2 regions of the Clostridium taeniosporum genome follow, and region 2 is predicted to be linked to the other one. Evidence: riboswitches for the same ligand, from Rfam matches in the RefSeq annotation. Region 2 holds a riboswitch; the other holds the start of a gene.
What was found. Region 2 has a riboswitch for lysine ahead of dapA (4-hydroxy-tetrahydrodipicolinate synthase). Riboswitches for the same ligand answer to the same signal wherever they lie in the genome.
Positions count from the first base shown of each region.

Region 1: linked by a shared signal. The riboswitch ahead of lysA (diaminopimelate decarboxylase) and the one ahead of dapA (4-hydroxy-tetrahydrodipicolinate synthase) in region 2 are both predicted to bind lysine.

Region 1 is NZ_CP017253.2:2,921,475-2,927,392, forward strand. It holds gene ftsH (ATP-dependent zinc metalloprotease FtsH) at 1-282, opposite strand, end outside; gene BGI42_RS13195 (DUF3006 domain-containing protein) at 328-546, opposite strand; gene lepB (signal peptidase I) at 680-1,207, opposite strand; gene lepB (signal peptidase I) at 1,284-1,802, opposite strand; gene lysA (diaminopimelate decarboxylase) at 2,160-3,455, opposite strand; lysine riboswitch at 3,681-3,848, opposite strand; gene BGI42_RS13215 (peptidoglycan recognition protein family protein) at 4,791-5,558, opposite strand.
Region 2 is NZ_CP017253.2:3,168,367-3,174,284, forward strand. It holds gene BGI42_RS14255 (PRK06851 family protein) at 1-880, shown strand, start outside; gene BGI42_RS14260 (SulP family inorganic anion transporter) at 1,208-2,869, opposite strand; gene dapA (4-hydroxy-tetrahydrodipicolinate synthase) at 3,396-4,265, opposite strand; lysine riboswitch at 4,475-4,641, opposite strand; gene BGI42_RS14275 (MBL fold metallo-hydrolase) at 5,179-5,918, shown strand, end outside.

The sequences.
Region 1 (5,918 bases), 250 kb from region 2:
TAATTTACTTATTAAATTTTCATCTTTAATATTAGCAGTATATAAAGTTTTACCCTTATATTCACTATTATCTGATGGTGTAATTATTAAATTATCACCTGTTATTACTACTTTTGATATTTTATTTTGATCTATCATTTCATAAAACTGATCATAGGATATTTCTTTTGTAGTTGCTGCTTCTCTAACATAATGTGCAGTACCTATGAACATAAAAACTATCAAAAAATATATTATCATTGTAATATATCCTTTTTTCTTCTTTTTATTGTTACCTTGCATTATATCATCCTTTCTTTACAATTCGTAAAAATATATAAAACGTTCTTATTCCCACATATTTTTCATCATATTGTTTATTGCTTGTTTTCTTTTTAAAGTCTCTTCCTTATCTATAATAAATACATCTTCCTTTTTAATCAAAACATCTCCATCTCTTATATTCCCTTTAATATTAGAAAGTGATACTTCTATAATTTCACCTTCAGATGACTCAATTACTACATAGTTTTCTTCAATTCTATCAACTATATATTTATCTACCATATTATAATATCCTCTCTTTATTTTCTCTATATTTAAGTTAACAATACTAAATAAAATTAACCTAAAATAAAACCTTAATCTAAATAAAATATCTTAAGAAATAGTATACCATATTATTAAGAAATAAGAACTATTAATTCAAAGGACCAAAATCCTTAAGAGGCCAAATTTTAATTTGTGCTTTTCCTTTTATATCATCTCCATCTATGTACGGATTAATCCATTTTCTTGCATCATTTGACCTTGCTCTATTATCGCCTAAAAAGAAGTATTTGCCATCTGGCACATCAAATATTCCATCGTAGTCTTCATTATTTTTCACATAATTCTCAGTTAATTGTTGTCCATTCACACTTACTATTCCATGCTTTATCTCTATATGATCTCCTGGTAAACCTATAACCCTTTTTATTAATGTTTCTTGAAGTTCATCTGAATAAAATACTATTATATTTCCATGTTCTATTTTCTCTAAATTATATATCTTAGTTACAAATAATTTATCTCCTTTATTTAATGTAGGAACCATTGATTCACTAGGAATGTATACATTGTAAACTAAAAATTTATTCACCAAAAATGCTATTATTAATGCTGCAAATATTGGTACTACCCATTCAGTAAAAAAATTTTCTTTTTTTATCATATTAATTTTCTCCATAAATTTATTCATAAATATATTCTCCTTTGAGGACAAAAAAATAAAGTCCTTTTATAATTAATTAGCAGTTTATAAATTATTTATACACCTTAAAATCAGTTATAGGATATATTTTAACTTTAGCTTTTCCTTGTATTTTTTCTCCTTTTATATAAGGATCTTTCCAATATCTAGAATCATCTGAATTTGCTCTATTATCTCCTAAAAAGAAATATTCACCTTCTGGAACATCAAATGTTTTATTACAAACTTCATTGTTTTTTACATAATCTTCATTTAATTGTTCCCCATTTACACTTACTATTCCATCTTTTATTTCTATATGATCTCCAGGAAGCCCTATTAATCTTTTTATAAGAATTTCCTTAAGTTCATCCGAATCAAAGATTACTATATCTCCTCTATTTAAATTTTCAGGATTATAGACTCTTGTCGCAATAAGCCTGTCTTTAACTTCTAATGTTGGTTTCATTGATGCACTTTTAATCCACACAGTATAAATCAAAAATTTCCAAACTAACAACCCTATAACTATGGCTCCTATAATCGTTAATCCCCATTCTTTAAAAAAATTATTTTTACTACTCGCCTCCATATAACTTCCACCTTCCTAAATAAATTTACATATACTAAAATATTTATTTTAAACTAGAGTCTCTATTTAATAATAAAACTTTAAAAATTGCATTTCATTAAAATATTAACTATAATTTACAATTTAATTAATTAAAAACAAAACATTATATTTCATCTTAATAGTATAACATAAAGCATTCTATTGAAACATTAAGGATTTATAACAAATTTGTTACTTAAAAATTTAAATATTATACATTATTTATAAGCAAAAAAATGTGTATCAAAATTAATAAATCAATTTGATACACACTAAGATATATATATTATCTTGGGAAAGAATATTAATAAAAAGCTAATTTTATTTAAAGATAATTTAGACTATTTCATTTTTTATAAGATCTTCATATGTTTCTCTCTTACAAATAAGTCTTGCTTTATTATCTTTTATCATCACTACTGGTGGTCTTGGAATCTTATTATAATTATTAGACATTGAATATCCGTATGCACCAGTTGTCATAACTGCTAAAATATCATTTGACTTTGGTACAGAAATATTAATATCATTTAATAGTATATCTCCTGATTCACAACATTTACCACAAATAGTTACTAATTCTTCTAGGTCTCTCTTAACTTCGTTAGCTAACATACATTCATATTTAGCATTATACAAAGCTGGTCTTATATTATCCGACATTCCACCATCTACTGATATATACTTTCTTACTCCGGAAATATTTTTTATTGATCCTACTGTATATAAAGTTATTCCAGCGTTACCAACTATACTTCTACCTGGTTCTATTATTAATGATGGCTTTGATTGACCTGTTCTAGAGCAAACTTCATCAACCTTATTTAATATTGCTTCACAATATTCTTTAGTTGTTTTTGGTTTATCCCCTCTATTATAGTATATACCAAATCCACCACCTAAATCTAGTTCTTTTATTAAATATCCTGTATTTTGTTTGATTTTCTTTATTAAATCTAGCATAATTTCTACTGCATCTTCATATGGTTCAATTTCAAATATTTGAGATCCAATATGACAATGTAGTCCAACTAACTCTATATTAGGAAACTCCATGGACTTATTCACAGCATCTTCTATCATATTATTAACAGGTGGAAATCCAAACTTAGAATCAATTTGACCAGTTTTTATATATTCATGAGTATGGGCTTCAATGCCAGGAGTTATTCTTAAAAATATTTTTTGAATTTTATTATACTTTGCTGCAATTTTATTTAATGATTCCATTTCATAATAATTATCTACAACAAATCTTCCAACACCTAGCTTAACTCCAAAGTCAATTTCATCTAATGTTTTATTATTTCCATGAAACATTACCCTTTCTAAGGGAAATCCTGATTTATAAGCTGTAAAAAGTTCCCCTCCAGATACAACATCTAATGATAACTTTTCTTCATTTATTATTTTACACATTTCAATTGTCAAAAATGCTTTCCCTGCATATGCAACTCTGTTTAAAGATTCCTCACATTTAAAATATTTGTAATAATCACTACAGTTTTGTCTGATTAACCCCTCATCCATAACATATAAAGGTGTACAATACTCCTTTACTAAATCAGTAGTTTTAATTCCCCCAATTGTTAATTCATTGTCTATAATTTCCATATTTCCGAATAATTTCATCTTTCTACCCTCCAATAATTTGTCTAAAAACAAAAGTCACAGATATTAATCTGCGACAGGTAGAGTCTACTTAATTAGGATTTTTGTTGCTCATTGCTTATTGCTAAAGTTATTTTAAATAGTATTTATTAATACTATTATTAGTATAATTAATATAAATTAAACATAAAAATATAAATTAATTTATATTTTTAGTGTAAATTTACTAATTATATTGCAACTATTCCACCTTGTAGCTCTCCACGTTAGTGACAGTTATGTATATATTCTATACACCCCCAAAAATAATTTTTCGCATAAAAATTATTTCTTCGGCTACAATGCCTTTTTTTATAAATCAATATCTGCCGACTCCTTATAAATACTCATCATTATAGCACCTCTACCTTAGGTTTTATTCTATATTTTATTATATTAAAATTTATTATTTTTGTTAAAGATATGATATCATAAATTCAATCTATTTCAATACTTTTGGGTCTATTTTTTTTAACTTTATCAATTTATTAATTTTTTTCAAATAATTACTAATCAATTACTAAATTCGTTAATTTTAAAATAAAATTTTAATTAGCAAAGTATAAATTTTTTTAATATTTAAATTTATTTTTTATTTATCCCTGTTATAATTAACAGTTTTCAAATATGAAATAATTAATCAATAAAGAAACTTCAATGGAGCCTTTAATACTATGAATATTAATTATTATAGTTTATATAATAAGTTTATTTTTACCGTTATTAATTTAGTGTATTTACAAGTTTCTTTCAACTTATCCACATTATCCACATATTTTATCCACAACAATGTTAATTTTGTTAACAAATATTTATTAAGAATATTTATTATAGATATAATTATTTTTTAATAATATGATATCGTATTTAATTTTACACTTTTCTATATATAGTTACATTTTATTTGGTATATACTGTATATCCATACCATTGCATAATATATTTTTTTAGTTATCCACACATTTATCAACAAGTAATTATTTAATCAACACTTTGTGTACATCTATGTGTTTATTAGGTATGCCAACACCTTTCGTATGTACTGAAAAGATTTTAATCCACAAAGTTATACACAACTTTTTTACAAAATAATAGTCCTTAAAAATTTTTAAGTTTTTTGTTATATTTTATATTAATTTTGTTTATTTTAACTATACATATTATAGTTTTACTAATTAAATAAAACTTATACTATCATTTTCACTATAAAGATAACTCTAAATTCCATATTATATTTTTTAAACTACGGATTTAGAGCTATTTAATCAACCAAATATATCTTTAATATATAATTAGTGCTTTTTTCATATAATCATTTTAATCATTAGACAACTCTTGCATTTCATTTATTATTGCTTTTTTCACATTTTCCATAGGAAAATTTTCTCCTGGACATAAGGTTTCATAAGTATCTCCATGCCCTTGTACCTTAGATATATTGTATTTTATTATAAGATATGTTGATAACTTTTCTAATGCATCAATTTCCTGTTCTGTGGGCTCATCTTTTTCTAAATTTCCCTCAATACATATTCCAAGAGTATTTTTATTCTGTCCTTTTATATGTGCACCAATTGCTTCTTCGGGTCTCCCCCTGTAGATTGTTCCATCCTTTCTTATATAAAAATGATATCCTATTCCACACCATTTTTTTCTCACATGCATATCATGTATTTGATTTGCTGTTAAATTACTAGATGCTGCATGATGAAATACTAATAACATTGGATTATTGTCATATTCTAGATCTCCAGCCCAATTATAATGTATATCTCTTATTCCTAATTCATCTTTTAGACTAGGCAATTTACTCTGTAATACACTTATTTTTATCTTATTTCCTGTATAATAAGGGTTATCATTTAAGAACCTTACATATCTGCATTTTCCTAAATATCCAATTGTAAAAGATAGTGCTACTAATATTACTAATGAAACTATAGCCTTATTTCTAAAGGATTGTTTATTTATATTTTTTTCTATTTCTTTATATCTTAAATTATATCCTGATTCTAAATTACCTCTATCTCTAACCTTTTTTTTATATTTATTCTTATATCCATTCTTTCCTGTTATACTTATCATAATATAATCCCCCGTTATTCTTATAGTTTACATAATATATTATAAAACATTTCTAACTATTTTCCAAATAATGGATATATGGTGACTCCTTTCTAATTATAATTATGCTTAAATTCAATAAACTTTTAATATGATAAATTAATATTTCTTTTAATTTAGATTTTATCAACTTATCAGTATTTAATTAAATCCCTTAAATTTTTATATTTTTCTATATATAAAAAGTATCTACTTTAGACTTTTTAGTTAAGAATAATATTAAATTTGTAAATATTAATTAAAGTATAACTCTTTTTTTTCGAAATTATGTACAAGTATAAATGATTACGTTAAGCTTAAAACTATTTAACTACAATTTTA
Region 2 (5,918 bases):
TGATTCTCTCGATGGAGTAATAATACCAAAAATTAAATTAGCAATAGTTGATGGTACTGCTCCTCATGTTATAGAACCAACCGCTCCTGGAGCTATTGAAGAGTATGTAAATTTAGGTGTAGCTTGGGATACTAAAAAATTAAAAAACTATACAAGAGATATTTTAAAAATAAAAAATCATATTTCATTTTGTTACGATAATGCATATAAGCTATTTGAAAAAGCCCTTGTAATACATGATGATTGGGAAAAAATATACATTGAAAATATGGATTTTGAAAAAGCAAATAAACTAACAGAAAATGTTATAAATAAACTTGTAGAAAATAATAAATTCAATAAAACTGCTATAGTAAAAGATAGATTCTTAGGAGGCTCTACACCTAAAGGTCCAGTTAATTTTGTTGAAAATTTGACCAAAAACGTTTCTAACAGATATTTTATAAAAGGAAGACCTGGCTCTGGAAAATCCACTTTATTAAAAAAATTAGTTAAAGAATGTATAGTACGAGGAATTGATGCCGAAGTTTATCACTGTGGATTTGATCCTGATAGTTTGGATATGGTAATAATGAGAGAATTAGATGTTTGTATTTTTGATTCAACTGCCCCTCATGAATATTTTCCTGTTAACGAAAAGGATTATATAATAGACATGTATTCAGAATTAATCACTCCAGGTACTGATGAAAAATATGCTAATAATTTATCCATTATTCAAACTAAATATAAAGAAACAGTTTCAAAAGGTACTTTATATTTGGCAAAAGCTAAATCTTATCATGATGATCTAGAAAAGATTTATGTAAATGTAACAGATTTTAATAAAATAAATGAGATAAGAGAAAACTTAATAGAATTAATAAAAACATTTGAATAAAACTAAGGCATATTTAAATAAATAATTAGTCAGTATTCCCATTTGTTTTGTAAACTACTCCTTCCTTAGGTTCTACTAATAGCACAACTACTAGCATAACCTAAGTTATTGTATTTCACAAAATATCAGTCACATATTTCACTTGTTATTTCTTTTTATATGCCTAATATCTTCTAATAAATATTTAAACTAAAAAACTTTTAAACTATTTATTAATTTTAATTATTAAAAAAGGACTGTAGTAATGAATATTCTTCATTATTTCAGTCCTTTTTAATATATTCTAATTTATATATTTATTAAAATTAAAAATTATTATATCTAAATCTAGTTTACAAAAGTAGCTATATTTTTTATGTATCTACTTGCTACTGTTATAGCTTCTCTCTTAGTATCATATATGCTTTCTTCACCAATTAAAGCTGCAATTCCCATATTTCCAAGAACATTTCTTGGTTGCTCTTGAATATGTGTAATTAAAAGTTTTATCTTATTTTTTTTACACTGTTTAAGTAATTTCTTTAATGCATCTATTGCCGAAGCATCTATTGCATAACTATGTCTCATGTCTAATATAAGAACTTCTGCTGTTGGTTTTACAGAATTAACTTTAAATAAAAAGTCTTGTACTATTCCAAAGAATAACGGTCCATCAACTTGGTATACTAATATCTTTCCATCTGCTTCTTTTAGCATATCTAAAACTTCTTTATCAAAAACCTCTTCATCTACTAAATCTCTAATAGCAGTTGTTTCACATACCCTCTTCATAAATAAGAACATAGCCATAAGCATACCAAATCCAATTGCTACTACCAGGTCAAACACTATAGTAAAAAAGAAAGTTACAACTAATACAATAACATCACTCTTAGGAGCCTTTAATAATGACTTAAATGCTCTCCATTCACTCATATTATAAGATACAACAGCTAATATTGCTGCAAGAGATGTCATTGGTATTAATTTAGCCACAGGCATTAAAATTAACATTATAGCTAATAATGTTATAGCATGTACAATTCCTGCAATTGGACTTTTTCCACTATTTTTAACATTTGCTGCTGTTCTTGCTATAGCACCTGTTGCTGGTATTCCCCCAAATAGACCTGATACAATATTACCAACACCTTGTGCAACAAGTTCCATATTAGAATCATGAGTGTCTCCAATCATTCCATCAGATACTACAGCTGATAATAACGACTCTAATCCTGCTAATATCGCAATTGTCATTGCTGGAGCAAACAATTGATTTATTGTACTTATACTTAATTTAGGTAATATTGGCATAGGTATTGATGATGTTAATGTGCCAAATCTATCTCCTATAGTCTCTACTGGTAATTTAAATATCATTACTAATAAAGTAGAAACAATTAGTGCAACTAATGAGCCTGGTATTGTTTTATTAACTTTTGGCCATAAAACAATAATAAGTATACATAAAATTCCTATTAATAATGTATAAATATTTAATGTATTCATATGTAAAAAATAACTTTGCCATTTTTGAATAAATTCTGCTGGAACATTATCTATTCTTAAACCAAAAAAATCTTTTACTTGAGTAGATAATAAGGTTATTGCTATCCCGCTAGTAAAACCTACAGTTATCGTTTGAGGTATGTATTTAATTACTGTTCCAAACTTTAATAGTCCCATTATAACTAAAATAATTCCAGCCATTATTGTTGCAGTAATTAAACCATCTAATCCATATTGTTGAATAATAGAATAAATTATAATTACAAAAGCTCCAGTTGGTCCTCCAATCTGTACTTTACTTCCACCTAGAAGTGAAATTACAAACCCTGCAAAAATAGCAGTAATAAGTCCTTTTTCAGGAGATACCCCTGATGATATTGCTAATGCTATTGATAAAGGTAACGCTATTATAGCAACTATAATTCCAGATATAATATCTTTTGCTATCTGATTTTTAGTAATTTCTTTTCCCTTTATCATTGTAAGTAGTTTAGGTAACATTATTTATATCTCCCCTTATCCCTATTGTTTAAAATTATATTTTTAATTAAATTTTACGTTCTAATCAAAAATAAAAGTTATGTCAAAATTAGACGCAACCCTTTTATATTACTCCTAAACATTTCAACAGTCAAAAGTATTTTAATAACTTGACTTGTGCACTAAATTCATCAATTTTACCAAATGGCTTAAAATCAAGGTTTATTAAATATTAAAGAATAAATTTTAGATATACTCTACTCAATCTTTTATACAAATTTAGTTTATTATTTTAATATAACTAGTTAAAGTCTATTTAATTCTAAAATTTATGCTTAAAAATAATAGAATGTTGGCTTTTTAGAATATATGTCCAAATCGCTGCACAAATCTAGTTAATAATTAAATATAAATACGTATTAAAAATAAATATTAGAAAAAAACAAAATTAAAGAGATTTGAAATCTCTCTAATTTTATTTAAAATCACCCTCAATTTTTCACTTATTACTTATTGCTAAATTTCCTAGCCCCTATATAATAGTTATTTATAAAAATAACATATTATCTAATTTTTCTTTGAGTTTATCAGTTATATTAGTTAGTGGTAATCTAACTTCATCAGAATCAATTAATCCTATCTTTTTTAAACAGTATTTTAATGGAGTTGGATTAGGTTCTTGAAATAATAATGGTATAAACTTTGAAATATCACTCCATATTTTTAATGCTTCTTTATGATTATTATTTTGTATATAATCATATATTTTTATAAAACTTTCTGTATTTAAACTTGCAGATGCTAAAATTCCACCATCTCCACCAAGTGCTAATGTTGTATAAAAAAGAGCATCTTCTCCTGTTAATATTGAAAAATTATCATTTGGTCTATTTAATAATAATTCAGAAGTTTGATTTATATTTCCCGAACAATCTTTTATCCCAATGATATTTTTTAGCTCTGCTAATTTATATATAGTCTCATTTTCTATATTAACTCCAGTTCTATAAGGAATATTATACATTAATATATTCATATCTGTTGATTCTGATATACTTTTAAAATGTTCATAAATACCTCTTTGGTTTGGTCTAGAATAATATGGTGCTACTGATAATATTCCATTTACCTTATTATCTTCTGCTATCTTTAATTTTTTTATTACATCTAAAGTATTATTTCCTCCAAGTCCTACATATACTTTTGTTCTACCATTATTATATTCCATTGTTTTTGATAGTACTTCATTATATTCAAAAGATGATATTGTTGAACTCTCCCCAGTAGTTCCTAATGGAATTATTCCATCTACGCCTTTTTCTATATAATAATCCACTAATTTTTTATAGCAAACAAAATCAACACAATTATCTTTAAATGGTGTTACAAGTGGTATTATTACGCCTTTTATTTTCACAAATAGCCCCCCTAAAAATACAAACATATTTTCACTAATTTTAACTGTTATTTAGTTATTCAATTTTGTATTTATTTTTCATAGCGTTTTACACTATTAAATATTAATATAAGAAAACCCGCTATAGAATTACTATAACGGGTAGAGTTCGATTGCTAAAGCTTATAAAGATATTGCTATTATAAAGAAATATTAATAATATCTCATTACATCCTTGTAGCTCTCCACTTACGTGACAGTTATACATATATTTTATGCATACCCAGAAATAAATTTTTGCTTGATTCATTTCTTCGGCCATTATACCTTTCCTTATTAATCAACATCTGCCGACTCCTAATAAGTACTCTTTATAAACAGCTCCTCTACCTTAGGTTTTCCCTATTCATTTTGCTCATTATATCATTTTTAAACATTACTGTAAAGTACTTACAAGATATATTTTATATAATAGTTATCTTTTTTGTTTATAAAATTTAAATCCATATCTATATATTTAACTTTAATTAAAAAATATAAATTAATTTACTTGACTTACATATTAAATTCTAATATTTTACCACATTATTTAAAATGAAGATTTATTAAATATAGAAAATAAATTATATATATCATATTTAATTTTTTATATAAATTTCATTTACTTTCCATATATAAGAATTTAAATTTATACAATTCTAAAATGTATACTTGAAAATAATAAAATATTAACCTTTTGTTACATATATCCATATAACTGTATAAGTCTAATTATATTTTTTTAATCAACTAGGCAATTGCTCAACTAAAATTTTTTATTTTAAAAAATAAATCATATATAATATATTTAATTTTTCCTACTTATTGTTATAAATATACATACCATCTATAATTATATTATCTTAAATAATAAGTTATAAAGGAGAAAAATTTTATGGAATCTATAACTATGCTTGGTACTGGTTCTGCTATGGTAACTAAATGTTATAATACCTGCTTTACCATATCAAAAGATAATGAACATTTTCTTATAGATGCTGGTGGCGGAAATACTATATTATCAAATCTTGAAAAAGTTAATATAAAAATAAATCAAATTCATAATATGTTTATATCGCATAATCATAATGACCATATTCTAGGAAGCATATGGATTATTCGTGCAGTTGCTAATGGAATTATAAATAACAAATATGAAGGTATCTTTAATATTTATTGCAACAAAAAATCTATTGAAGCTATAAAATCTATTTGTTCTTATGTTCTTCAAAATAAATTTCTAAAATTATTTGATGATAAAATAATTTTTAATGAAATTGAAAATAATACCCAAGTTGATATATTAGGACGAAAAACAATATTCTTTGATATACATAGTACTAAAGAATTACAATTTGGTTTTAAAACCTACTTAAACACTGGAAAAGTATTAACTTTCTTAGGAGATGAACCATATAGAGAAAATGTAAAAGATTTTTGTAAAAATGTAGATTATTTACTTCATGAAGCATTTTGTTTATATTCTCAAAAGGATATATTTAAACCATATGAAAAACATCATGCAACTGTAAAAGATGCATGTAAAAATGCCAAAATGTTAAATGTACAAAATATTATACTATATCATACCGAAGATAAAAATTTATTACATAGAAAAGATCTATATGTTAATGA